One region of the Rhodococcus sp. UNC363MFTsu5.1 genome, then DNA from elsewhere that is predicted to be linked to it. Evidence: riboswitches for the same ligand, from Rfam matches in the RefSeq annotation. Region 1 holds a riboswitch; the other holds the start of a gene.

Evidence for each region. Region 1 has a riboswitch for cyclic di-AMP ahead of BR31_RS0118195 (NlpC/P60 family protein). Riboswitches for the same ligand answer to the same signal wherever they lie in the genome.
Region 2: it holds a riboswitch for cyclic di-AMP, as region 1 does, so the genes downstream of both, BR31_RS0110805 (transglycosylase family protein) here and BR31_RS0118195 (NlpC/P60 family protein) in region 1, are expected to answer to the same signal.

The regions. Positions count from the first base shown of each region.
Region 1 covers NZ_JMLO01000024.1:6,059-12,546, reverse strand. Annotated here, with positions in the region: gene BR31_RS0118210 (glycosyltransferase family 4 protein) at 1-840, opposite strand, end outside; gene BR31_RS0118205 (hypothetical protein) at 900-2,186, opposite strand; gene BR31_RS0118200 (C40 family peptidase) at 2,264-3,316, opposite strand; cyclic di-AMP (ydaO/yuaA leader) riboswitch at 3,330-3,468, opposite strand; gene BR31_RS0118195 (NlpC/P60 family protein) at 3,699-4,265, opposite strand; cyclic di-AMP (ydaO/yuaA leader) riboswitch at 4,281-4,445, opposite strand; gene BR31_RS29165 (hypothetical protein) at 4,572-4,784, opposite strand; gene BR31_RS0118185 (DEDD exonuclease domain-containing protein) at 4,980-6,488, shown strand, end outside.
Region 2 covers NZ_JMLO01000006.1:206,734-213,221, reverse strand. Annotated here, with positions in the region: gene BR31_RS0110815 (hypothetical protein) at 1-59, opposite strand, end outside; gene BR31_RS32410 (hypothetical protein) at 59-184, opposite strand; gene BR31_RS0110810 (helicase-associated domain-containing protein) at 294-2,606, opposite strand; gene BR31_RS32160 (hypothetical protein) at 2,667-2,861, shown strand; gene BR31_RS0110805 (transglycosylase family protein) at 2,930-3,544, opposite strand; cyclic di-AMP (ydaO/yuaA leader) riboswitch at 3,550-3,754, opposite strand; gene BR31_RS28225 (glycosyltransferase 87 family protein) at 3,923-5,221, opposite strand; gene BR31_RS0110795 (YccF domain-containing protein) at 5,218-5,625, opposite strand; gene BR31_RS0110790 (hypothetical protein) at 5,622-5,849, opposite strand; gene BR31_RS0110785 (cold-shock protein) at 5,972-6,385, shown strand; gene BR31_RS0110780 (DUF2771 domain-containing protein) at 6,453-6,488, opposite strand, start outside.

The DNA of each region.
Region 1 (6,488 bases):
CCTGGTCCGGCACGGCATCGCGAACACATCGGCGATCGTGTGGTGTGCCGCGAGCTCGGCGGACGGGACGGTGCCCGTGAACACCACGTGCTCCTCCATGCCGGTGTCCCTCGCCAGCGCGTGGAGCCTGCTCTGGTACGGGCCGCCACCGACGATGACGAGCACCGCGCCGTCGATGGACTCCCGGATCCGCGGCAGCGCCCGGATCAGCACGTCCTGACCCTTGCGCGGAACCAGCCGGGACAGGCACAGCACGGTCGGGCGATCGCCGAGTCCGTATCGCGCCCGCAGCTCCGCCCTTGCCGCCGGGTCCGGTCGGAACACCTCGGTGTCGACACCGGGCGGCAGGTGCTCGAGCGCGGCCCCTGCCCCGAACGCGGACGCGAACCGGCCGCGCGTGTACTTGCTGACGAAGGTGACCGTGTCCGTGGTGTTCCCGATCCGGTGCAGCGCCTGCCTGGCACCGGGCAGCATCGACCAGCCGACCTCGTGGCCGTGCGTGCTGGCCACGACCCGCTCGGCGCCCGCCCGGCGCAGCCCGGGCGCGAGCAGTGCCAGCGGGGCCGCCGCGCCGAACCACACGCTGTCGCATTCGCGCGACCGCACCAGCTTGGCCGCCCGGCGGGCCACCAGCGGCGTCGGCAGCATCAGCGTCGTGGGGTGGCGGACCACCTCGAACGGCTGACGCGCGTCGAACTTCTTGTGGCTGTCACCGCGCCAGCGCGGGGCGTACACCACCAACTCGTCGGCGGGCAGCGCGTTCGCAAAGGACTGGAGGTAGGACTGGATGCCTCCCGGTCGGGGCGGAAAATCATTCGTCACCAACAGGGTTCGGCGCATACGTCCACCGTAATTGCCGGGCGCGGGCGGCCGCTGCGCAGGGTCGAGTCGGCAGGCCCTCAGTCGAGGCCCTCGGCAACCCAGCGGCCCCAGTTGGTCACGAACTCGGAAGCGGACAGCCCGACGGCCTCATGCAGCTTCTCGTCGAGCTCGTGGCTGTCGACGGGTCCCGTCGCCAGGTCCACGTACAGCTCGCGGAGCGTCCGCTCGTCGAAACGGTCGGCGACATAGGCCGATACGGACCAGGCCAGCTCGTACGCGGCCTGGGCGCGCTCCCCGCCCGCCGTGAAGTCCGCGTCGACGGGCAGCCGCGTCGGTGGCCCGTGCGCAACGACCGCCGCCGCCAGAATCGGCGCGGCCCGACCGACGGGGACATCGGCGTCACGGTGACCGGCGTAGTCGGCGAAGCCCTCCAGCATCCACATCGGCGATCCGTCGGTGGTCGCGACGCGGGCGGCCACGTGGGTGAGCTCGTGTCGCAGCACCGAGTGCCGGGTTTCATCGTTGAGCCGCTCCGACGCGGCCGGGCTGAACACGACGCGCTGGCCCGTCGCGGAGTCGGCCCCTGGTTCGACGACGTCCGAGACCGCGACCGCGGCGATATCGGACCCGCTGTGGTCTGCTCCGACCTGTTCCATGAACTCGTCCTGGGAGGAGCTGACCACCACGAGGGCCCGCTGCGACCAGTCCTGGCCCCACAGCTCGGTCACCGAGGACACCGCATCCGCGAGATCCGCCGCGATCGCGTCGATCAGTTCCTCCTGATCGGAGTGACCGAGCACCACCGACGAATGCGAGCCGGTGTCCACCTCGCGCACCACCACCGGACCGAAATCCCAAGGGCCTCGCCAGGTGTGGCGCCCGTACTCGGGCAGCGACCGGTCGGACACCAGGGTCCAGTTCTCCCCTCGCCTGGCCACGATCAGCGCGACCGGCTTGCGCGTGGAACCGGTGTCCGCGCCCTCGATGGCGTAGCGCAGGTACGCAGGCACCGCCCACACGTCGGTGGCGTCGAGCTGCTCGGCCAGGTCCGTCGGGACCGGGGTCTCGGGGTCGGTTCCGATCTCGTAGCCCCAGTCCGCCAACGGTACGTCGGCGAGATGCTCACTGCGGCGGATCTCGGAGGCGAGGAACTCGGGCGCGGCGGCGCGGTCGAACAACGCGGCCAGCGCGGCGGTGTCACCGTCCCTGACCGCGCTCGCCCATCGGTTCAGGAGGTCCTGGACGCCCGCGCGGCGCGCCTGTTCGTACGGGTTGACGCTGGCGGCACCGCCGGAGCCACGCAGCTCCGGTTCCGCCGGCTGCGACCGGGCCGTCAACACGCCGACCGCGACGACGGCGAGCACCAACCCCCCGAGCGCAGCCGCCTCCCATTTCCGGATCCGACGCCGTGGCTGCCGCGGCGGGACGTCCGGTACGGCGTTCAGTACCGTCTGGCGCCGTAGAACGGGTACGCGTCCATCGGCGCGACCTTGACCGGAACACCGAAGGTGGACGCGTGCAGGATGTTGCCGTTGCCTGCGTACATGCCCACGTGCGAGATGTCGGGGTAGAACAGCACCAGGTCGCCCGGCTGCAGCTCCGAGCGCGAGACCGGCACGCCGCCGGCGGCCTGGGCCTGGCTCGAGCGGGGCAGGGTCTTGCCGATCTGCTTGTACGCCCACACCATCAGGCCCGAGCAGTCGTACCCGTCCGGACCGGTGGCACCCCAGACGTACGGCTTACCGACCTGGGTCATGCCTGCCTGCAGCGCGCCGGAGTTCGACCCGGGAGTGAGCCCCTTGAGGATGGTCTGCGGATCGAATCCCGGAGGGAAGGGGGTGCCCGCGAGCGCGGACTTCTCCGAACTGCTCAACGCGCCGAACGCCTGGGTGACCTGCGCGATCTGCGCCTGCAGGTCGCTCTGCTTGTTCTGCAGGTCGTCGCTGATCGACCTGGCCTGCTCGGTGGCGGTGCGCGCGGCATCGGCGGACTGACGCGAGGCCTCGGCCGCGGTCGCGGCCTCATCGGTGGCCTGCTTGAAGTGACCAACCTGGGCCGCGGTGTCCGCGGAGAGCACGCTGAGCGTGGACATCTGGTCGAGGAGTTGCTGCGGGGAATCGGAGATCATCACCGCGAACAGTCGATTGACGCGGGCGCCCTGGTAGCTGGCCGTCGTCAGTTTGTCGACCGCGGGCTGGAACTGGGCGATCCTGGCCTTCGCCTCGGTCAACAGGTGCTCGTCGGCGGCGTGCCTGGCCTCGGCGTCGCGCTGGACGGCGGTCTTGGACTCGAGGTCGATCTGGGCGTTGTGCAACGCCTCGTTGGTCTGCTCGGACGTGCGGGAGAGTTCGGAGAGCTTCTCGAGCGCGGCTGTCGGATTCTCCAGCGCGGGATCCGCGGTTGCGGTACCCGCGGGGACCGCGACAGCCGCGAGGGACAGCAGGCCCGTCGCCAGCACTGCGCTGGTGGATCGCTTCAGTCTCTGTGACGCCACGAAAGCTGGTACTCCGTTCTTCCACTGCCCGTCGACCGGATTGGCTGACGGGTCGGGCTGGGAAGATCAGCCCTGCCCAACGAACCGAGGTCCGAGCGGGAGATTCACCCCGGCGAACTGCGTCCCCGGTACCGGATCGGCGCCTGCGGCGCCCGATCCGGTGTGGTGGTGACCACCGATGCCACGCCGGGTGACGCGGCAAGATTTCGGAAGGTCTCAGACAGGTTACGGAATGGCATACGGCGATGTCCACCCGAACTGTGGGGGCAATTTCCGCTCACGCCGAGCACCGCGCGACGGGCGCGGGACCACCGACAAAAACGTGGTGGGCCCGAACGGTCACAGACGGTTCGGGCCCACCACGGGGGTTCGTGCGCGACGCTCAGTAGCGGCGGGCGCCGTCCATCGGCATGGACGACAGGGGCGCGCGCTTGACCGGGGTACCGGAGGTCGCGGCGTGGATGACCTCGCCGTTGCCCGCGTAGATGCCCGAGTGCGAGCCACCGTAGAAGGAGACCACGTCGCCCGGCTTGAGGGCGGAGGTGGAGACCGGCGTGCCCGCCGAGGCCTGGTCGTAGCTGGTGCGCGGCAGGTTGATGCCGGCCTGCTTGAAGGCCCACTGCACGAGACCCGAGCAGTCGAAGGCATCCGGGCCGGAGGCGCCGTACACGTAGGGCGAACCGATCTTGCTCGCGGCGGCCTGGACGGCCTTGTCACCTGCGGAGACCAGGGGCGCGGGGGCAGGAGCGCCGGGGGCACCGGGCAGCACAGGGAGGCCGGGGACCTGGATGGTCTGGGCAGGCACACCCGGAATGTCGAAGGTTCCGATGCCAGAGATCGTGACGGGCTCGGCAAGCGCCGGACCGGCAGAGACTGCGATGGCACCGAAGGTCAGCGCGCTGGCGACCGCGATGCGGCGCACGGAACGCTGGGTAGTGGATGAAGCCACGAGAAGGGTTACTCCGTTTCTTCCGTTCATCCGCCGACCGAGTTAGCTGACGGGTTCGGGCTGGGAAGATCAGCCCTACCCGGCGGCACGCATATCGCGCTCCGACGGGATTCACCCCAGAGAAACTTGGGTTCCCGGCACGATCGCTCTCTCGAGTGATCGATTAGGCGGTACCTGGCGATGCCGCACCGGATGGTGTGGCAAGACTCCGCTAGGTCTCAGGAAGATTACGAAAGCGTCCAGCCCCTGTCGACCCAACACGCCCGACCAGTGGGCCGATTCGGACATATCGCCCAGAAATGCGCGCTACGCCACTCCCGGGTCACGGACAGATAACGACCGACCGGTCTGCGTGGCATCCACGGCCCGCACCAACCGGAGCCTCGGCACCAGCCCGACATCGGCGAGCACGTCCAGAGCAACCCGTTCGTCCTGCTCAATACTGATCCGGGCCGACCCGGCGGAGTCCACCGCCCGCACCCCCGGCCGGACACCGGGCGGCCCGAGCAGCACCGTCACCACACAGTCACCGCACGCGGTATTACGAACCTCGCAGTCGTTGCAATCGACAATCACTGTGATCCTCGTCTCTACCGGTGGCCTCGCGGCGTTTCGGAGGCCTCTGCGACGGAAACTAGCGGCCAGGTCCGACACCGACGACGCGACGACCGCGGCAGGTGGGCCCTGTCGGTGGCCACCCCTAGCCTCAGCCGGGTGAGCCCGCAGAGTCCGCCAAACGTCCAGCTGAGCTTCGACGAGCTCGACACCCCGCTGCGGGACACCACCTTCGTCGTCGTGGACCTCGAGACCACCGGCAGCGCGCCAGGCGAGGACGCGATCACCGAGATCGGCGCGGTCAAGATCCGTGGCGGCGAGGTCATCGGCGAGCTGTCCACCCTCGTCGATCCCGGCCGCTCGATGCCCCCGTACATCGTCGAGCTGACCGGGATCACCACCGCCATGCTGATCGGGGCACCGCGAATCGAGCGGGTGCTCCCGAGTTTCCTGGAGTTCGCGCGGGGCGCCGTCCTCGTCGCCCACAACGCGCCCTTCGACATCGGCTTCCTCAAGGCCGCCACGGCCCGCTGCGAGCTGCCCTGGCCCCCGTTCCAGGTGTTGTGCACCGTCAAGCTCGCCCGCCGGGTGCTCGGCAGGGACGAGGCGCCCTCCGTCAAGCTCTCGGCCCTCGCCGCCCTCTTCGACGTCAGCACCAAGCCGACCCACCGGGCCCTCGACGACGCCAGGGCGACGGTGGACGTGCTGCACGGGCTCATCGAACGGGTCGGCAACCTGGGCGTGCACAGCTATGCGGAGCTGGTCGACTACCTCCCCAACGTCTCCGCGGCGCAGCGCGGCAAGCGCGGGCTCGCCGCGAACCTCCCCCGCACCCCCGGCGTCTACCTGTTCCGCGGCCCGTCCGACGAGGTGCTCTACGTCGGCACCGCGGTCAATCTGCAGCGCCGGGTGCGTGGCTACTTCACGGGATCCGAGACCCGCGCACGGATGAAGGAGATGGTGGCGCTGGCCACCAGGGTCGACCACGTCGAGTGCGCGCACGCGCTCGAGGCGTCGGTGCGCGAACTCCGGCTGCTCGGCGCGCACGCACCTCCGTACAACCGGCGCTCGAAGTTCCCCCGCCGGGCGTGGTGGATCACCCCCACCGCCGAGCCGTTCCCCCGGCTCGCGATCTCCCGCAAAGCGACCGAGGACGCCCTCGGCCCGTTCAGTTCACGGACGGACGCGGCGGAGGTCGCCGCCACGATCGCCGACATCTGCCGAATCAGGACGTGCACCAAGAGAATTCGCGATGACCAGCCGCACGGGCCCGACTGTCCCGACAGCGCGGTCGGCGGTTGTCCCGCCGGGGGCACACCACAGAGCGCGGCCGAGTACCGCCACGCGCCGGACTCCGCGCACGCGCTCATCCGGGGAACCGACGACGCGCCACTGCACGGACTGCGGACCCGGATCGAGGAACTCGCGGCCGCCGAACTGTTCGAGAGCGCGGCGCGGCTTCGTGACCGCACCACCGCGCTGGCGCTCTCGCTCCGGCGAGCCCAGCGCCTCGCGAGCCTGGCCGCCGTCGACGAGCTCGTCGCCGCGCGCCCCTCCCCCTCCGGCGGATGGGAGCTGGCGGTGATCCGGGCAGGCAGGCTCGCCTCCGCCGGGGTCGCGGAGCGCGGCGTGCCGCCGATGCCGGTCGTCGAGGCGCTGACCCTGTCG
Region 2 (6,488 bases), on a different contig from region 1:
CGGCTGTGCAGGGTGTCGAGGAGCAGGGGGATGGGCGGTGCGGTCGCCTCGGTGTGCATCAGTGGCGTTTCCGTTTCCTGATGAGCTCCCCGGAATCGGCGGCGCGATCCCTTTTTTCGGCACGTCGTTCCTTGAGGGACTGTGCCGGTTTCTTCAGGCTCTTGCCGGGTTTCTTGTCTGCCATTGTCGCTCCTGAATTCGAAGTGGCAATCACTTGGGCCGACCATACGTCATTTCCTGGAAAAGGCCAGTCGTGCAGGTGGGCGTGCTTTTTCTGCCCGCGCGGCAGGGAATCAGTCGAGGAGATTCACCGAGGTGATCCGGTGCAGGGTGAACCGGCGGACCGCCCCGGTCTCCGGGTCCAGCGCATCGAGTTGACCACCGCCGACACTGACCGGATCGACGACACGCTCCGTCGCCACTCCTTGCGCGTCCACGTAGCCGATCGCCACGCTGCGCCGGACCTTCGCCGCCAGCTGCAGCAGTGCCATGGTCGCGGCGCCTCCTGCCCGGCTGCCGTCCGAACGCACACCCTGACCGCGCGGGGCGGTTGCCGCCCGCTGGCCGGCACGCAGCTGGCTGACGAGTGACCCGAGCTGGTCGTCGGTGGGGACGGCGGGCATCCGCAACGCGGGACGCGTCCGTCGTCGCGGCACTCGGGCGCCGCGCGGTCGCAGGTCCACGATCGCGCCGGAGGAGTCCTCTCCCGCCGGTGCGAATCCGGCCGAGCGGAGCAGGTCGAGAACCTCGCTCAGCGGGGCCTGCGAGATCGCGACGGTCGGGGCAAGGGCACGCAGCGCGAGCTGCTCGGCCACCGCGGAGGCCAGTACCTCGGCGAGCAACGCCGGGTCCTCGCAGCGGACGAACGAGGACGCCACCCCCGCCCGCAGCTGGCCGTGCCTGCGCGCGACGTCGTCGATGAGGTACGTCAGGGCCTGCGGCACCGGCGTCTTCGAGCGCTTCTCGAACAGCGCGTGCAGCTCCGAGGCGCTCTTGCCGGCGTCGAGCGCCCGTCGCACGCTGTCCTCGCGGATCCGGTACATGGTGGCCGCGCCGGCCGATTCGATGTCCGCGACCAGGGTGATCTGCTCCTGCAGCTCCGGGATGAGCGGGCCGGGGGCCATCACCGTCAGGTCCGCCTGCACCAGGACGTAGTCGATGGGGGCCGGCAGGCTCGCCGTCATCTCTGCGACCACCGCCTCCGCGGTGGCCCCGTGCAGCAGCCCACGTCCCGGCGATGCGAGCGCGCCGCGGCCGATCAGGCCGACCGCGGCCGCCTCGGCGACGGTGTGCTCGACGGCGCCCGCACCGAACCGGCCGGACCAGCGCGGGCGCCGCCACGCGACCAGCGCGGCGAGCTCGGACGTGGTCGCGCCCTGCCCAGGGGCGAGCTCACCGAGCAGCTCGAGCACGAACTTGCGGTCGCGGGGTGCGCCGGAGGCGCGCACCTCCTCGGACAGCGCGGCGATCGCCTTGTCGTTGGGATCGCGCAGCCCGATCACCCATGGCCTGCGTGGCATCTCCAGCCAGCCGTGGGCGAGGGTGTACCACCGCTGTGCGGTGCCGGTGTTGAGCCAGGCATCCGCGGCGACCGTCGGTGCCCAGTAGTCGTCGCCGGTGTCGGTGGCGGGAACCGGGTCGGGGGCGCCGCTCGCGATCAGGCCTGCCGCGGCCAGCAGCTCAACGATCAGGCTCACCCGGTTCTCGTCGACGCCTGCCGCCTTCGCCAGTCGCCTGGTCTCGCGGACCCCGAGACCGCCCGCCTTCAGGGTCGGCGCAGGCTGATCGCCGAGGGCCGCGATCAGGTCCTCGCAGTGCCGGATCAGTTCGAGCGCCTCACCCGCCGCGACCGCGTTCACGTCCGCGATCTTCTGCTTGTTGGTGCGGATCGGCGGCGGGGTGAGGGCCATCGGGTCGGTGATCGTCTCGCCGCGCAGCGCCTGGCCGACCTGGTGGGGCAGCTCGACGGTCTGCTCGTCCACCCAGGACAGCAGGCCAAGCGACAGCAGACGCTGCACGGGCCGGTCCGGCGGGGTGCCGGGCGCCGCGTCGCGGGTGCGGCCGATCGGCGAGCTGGTGGCCAGGGTTTCGAGCAGCCTGCGCTCGGCATCGGTCACGGTCGCAAGGCCCGCGATGACCTGCGCTGCGGTCATCGGCTCCTGCGGCCGGTCGACCCGCCAGGTGACGGCGTCGTTCGCGGTCGCGACGACCCGCAGCACCTGCGCGCCCCAGACCAGTGCCCGGGCGCGCAGCGACTTCAGGGCCCGGTCGACGGCCTTGACCGGCGCCCGTCCGGCGAGCGCCTCCGCGAGGACCTCGCGCCTGACCCCGACCTCCGCGCCGCGTTCGAGCGAGAGCACCCCGATCACGGTGAGCTCGAGGACGTTCAGGTCGTCGGCCACCCGGAGCACCGATGCGCGTTGTTCGGCACGCGCGGCAAGGACCGCCAGGTTCGCGGGTGGCGGCACCGCGAGATCCGGGCGCAGCCTGAGCAGCTCGGCCAGCTCCGCATCGGTCCTCGCGGTCAGCCAGGCGAGCAGGCTGTCGGGCACGGCGGCGCCGTGAGGTGATTCGGCGGCGGGGGCAGCACCTTCGGTATCGGTCATCAACTATCAGATTAGAGACCTGGGGTGTACCACGGCGCGAGCTCCTGCCAAAATGGGACTGTGGCTAACAATTCGAGCAAGCGATACGTAGATCCAGGCTGGCCGGCACCGGAACTCCAGGATGGCGATCATGCCGTCACGGAGCTCTCGTCGAGCCGCTCCGGTGGGCTGTCCCCGTTCGGGGAGGACACCGAGTTCCCCCTCCCCGTTTCCGAACTGCCCTACACCCACCCGCACACGGTCATCAATCGCTGACCTCGGATATCGAACGTGAAAGGCCCCGCACCTCGTAGGTGCGGGGCCTTTCACGTGAAGGGGGAGTCTCAGCGGGGCAGGAGACCCGAGTTGGCCTTCAGGAAGTCGATGACCTGGGGGTTCAGCTTGGCCTGCTCGTAGAGGGCCTCGATCTGCGGGTCGATCGCGATGCCCTTGGCCTGGACCGCATCGAGTGCGCTGTCGAGGCTGTCGAGCACGTCGGCTGCGCCATCGGTGGTCGGGAGGCTGGTCACGGCGGGCAGCTCGGGTGCGGGAGCCACCTCGGCGGCGGGGGCGGAGCGCGGGGTCGAGCCGCTGGTCAGTCCGAGGCTCGAGGAGCAGGACGGCCATGCGCCCCAACCCTGCGAGGCGAGGACCTTCTCGGCGACCGCGATCTGCTGCTCACGGGTGGCCTGGTTGGCGGTCGCGGCGTACTGGCCACCACCGTGCGCGTTCCAGGTGCTGGGGGAGAACTGCAGTCCACCCTGGTAGCCGTTGCCGGTGTTGATTCCCCAGTTGCCGCCGGCTTCACACTGCGCGAGGCGGTCCCAGTCGGAATCGGGGGCTGCGTTGGCCGGGGCCGCGAAGGCCGCGCCGGCTGCGCCCAACACTGCGCCGGTCACGACGACCTTGGCTGCGTTGCGGCGGGTGTTCGTGGGCTTGCGATGGCGTCCAGTGCTCATGCGGGTTTTCCTCTCCTCACGCGCCTGCGAGGTCAGCTGTCGGGTTCGGGCTGAGAGGTCGCCCGGCCTCGCCGCTCCTGGATGGTGCGGGTCTGGCTTCACCCCAAGAGGAATGCACTTGCGCGCTTTCCTCGGTGTCCACCGGGGACGTGGGTCCCCCGTCCTCGTCCCTGGGTAACTCGTAGGAATCCGGTTCCGCGGGACGAGGTTTGGCGCGGCGGATCGGATCTGGCCGAACTTCTCCGGCCGCAGATGACCGTACGTGGCCGAGGCCGTGTAGTCATCTGTTACCTAAATTTCGATTCTTTCGGCGTTTCGCCCGAAAATCCGAACATATTCGCAGCTCAGATTGGGTCGCCTCGGTCCGAGACCGTCCTGTTACGTTACCGTGATGTGAGGTAGATCACAGTTTCGATCGGGGCTGACCTCGGGCTCCGCGCGGCGTCGCCGCGGGCCCGGGCGCAGCGCGACCAACGTGGCGACGGCGATGACGATGAACATCAGGGGGTACACCGCCGCGAAGAACGGAGCTAGGGCGTCGGAGGTGGGGACCATGAACAGGCCGATCGCCTGCACGCCGTCCGGGAACTCATGGGTCCAGCAGAGCAGCGGCAGCGCGAGTGCCGCGGGCAGGAGCCAGGCGGTCGCGCGTCCGGCGCCGAGCGCGCGGTGCATCGCCAGGACGAGCAGCGGTACGAACCACACCCAGTGATGGCCCCAGGAGAACGGTGAGACCGCCGCGGAGGTCAACCCGCAGAGGGTGGTGGCCAGCAGTGCCTGTCCGCGCTTGTGGGCCAGCCAGGAGGCGCCGAGCCCGAGCGCGGTCAGCGCGGCCGCGCAGAGCGCCCACAGCAGCAGTGGCGGGTCCGCGACGTCCAGCCAGCGGGCCAGCACCCCGGCGGCGGACTGGTTGGCGGGCCACGCGGTCTCGCCGATTCGCGTCGAGTGCAGGATCACCGCGGTCCAGTAGGACCACGAGTCCGAGAAGATCACCACGAACCCGACCACGACGGTCGCGAGGAAACCGGCGATCGCGGTCGCCGCCGCGCGCCATTGCCGGGTGACGAGCAGTTCGACGATGAACAAGCCGGGAGTCAGCTTGATACCGGTCGCGATCCCGACGCCGATGCCGCGCAGCCTGCTGCCCTCGGGGCGTCCGAGATCCCACACGATCAGCAGCATCAGCAGGAGGTTGATCTGGCCCAGCCAGATCGTGGTGCGGACCGGCTCGAGCCAGGTGAAGACGACCGTCATCAGCCCGGTCGCCACGTAGAGCCGCCGGTCCTGCCGGTACCCGAGCTGTCGCCAGCACAGCAGGACGACGAGGTAGAGGATCCCGAAGTTCGCGAGATATCCGAGGATGGTGGTGAGCTCGGCTGACACGGCGTTGAGCGGGGCGAACAGGATTGCGGAGAACGGCGGATAGGTGAACCACATGCCGCCGTGCAGCGCGTGGTCGTAGAGCCCGACGGGGCGCAGTACGGTGGCGCCGCCGCTGCGGTAGACGAGCAGGTCAAGGCCGTTCTGGAACAGGCCCCACAGCGGGTATCCCATCGGAACGACCCGGTCGTGCGCCACGATCACGGCGAGGGCGAGGGCGGCGAGTGAGCCGAGGAACAGTGGGTGGGAGGGGAGCGCGCGCCCCGCGGCCGGGGTGGCGCGGGGCTGCGGCGTCATGCCGGGAAGCTCGTTGACGTCGTGGGCGTCGAACCGACGTCCACGATCTCCTTGCCGAGCGGCATCAGCGAGATCGGGATCATCTTCAGGTTCGCGATGGCGAGCGGGATCCCGATGATCGTGATCGCCATCGCGACGGCGCTCACCACGTGGCCGATGGCGAGCCAGATACCGGCCACGATCAGCCAGATCACGTTGCCGATCAGCGAGCCGATTCCCGACGTCGGCTTGTCGACGACCGTCTTGCCGAAGGGCCACAGCGCGTAGACACCGATCCGGAACGACGCGATCCCGAACGGGATGGTGATGATGAGGATGCAGCAGATGATGCCTGCGACGAAGTAGCCGAGCGCGAGCCAGAGTCCACCGAAGACCAGCCAGATGATGTTGAGCAGGATTCTCATTGGTTTCCCTCTCTTCGAACGCGGCGCCCGGACCGCAGCGCGAAAATGATGCCGAGTACGAACCCGACCGGGCAGGCGAGGGCGATCAGATACAGCGCCAGTCCGGGCTCGTGGCCGGTCGCGGCCACCACGAAGATCGCGACGATGGCGAGCACGCCGACAAAGAAGAACAGGAGCGCGGCACGGAAGAGACCGTTGCCGCGGGGAGAGGATTGGCTGACCACCTTCCAACCGTATCCCCCGCAAACCCCGGTGCCCGGGAGGGGCACGCGGGGGTAGACTCGCTCCATCGCGTCCCGCAAAACGGTGGGGCGCGTTCATTTATGTAGATGAGCAGGTGAACGCAGTGCCTACCGGCAAGGTCAAGTGGTACGACGTTGAAAAGGGCTTCGGCTTCCTCTCCCAGGAAGAGGGGGAGGACGTCTACGTCCGTTCGTCTGCGCTGCCCGACGGTGTCGAGGGACTGAAGGCGGGCCAGCGCGTCGAGTTCGGGATGGCCGCGGGACGTCGTGGTCCGCAGGCGCTGAGCCTGAAGGTGCTCGATCCGGCGCCCTCGATCCGGCAGGGCGGTGGCGCCCGCAAGGACGACGCGGTGCGCAAGCACACGCCCGACGAGCTGCACGGCATGGTCGAGGACATGATCACCCTGCTCGAGGCCAAGGTGCAGCCCGACCTGCGCAAGGGCAAGTACCCGGACCGCAAGACCGCGCAGCGCATCTCCGAGGTCGTGCGCGCCGTCGCCCGCGAGCTCGACAGCTAGCCGCACCCGACAGCAACGCCGAGGGGCACCGTCGCGAGACGGTGCCCCTCGGCGTTGGCGTACCAGATCAGGCGGTCTTGATCGCCCACGTCGCGTGCACCAA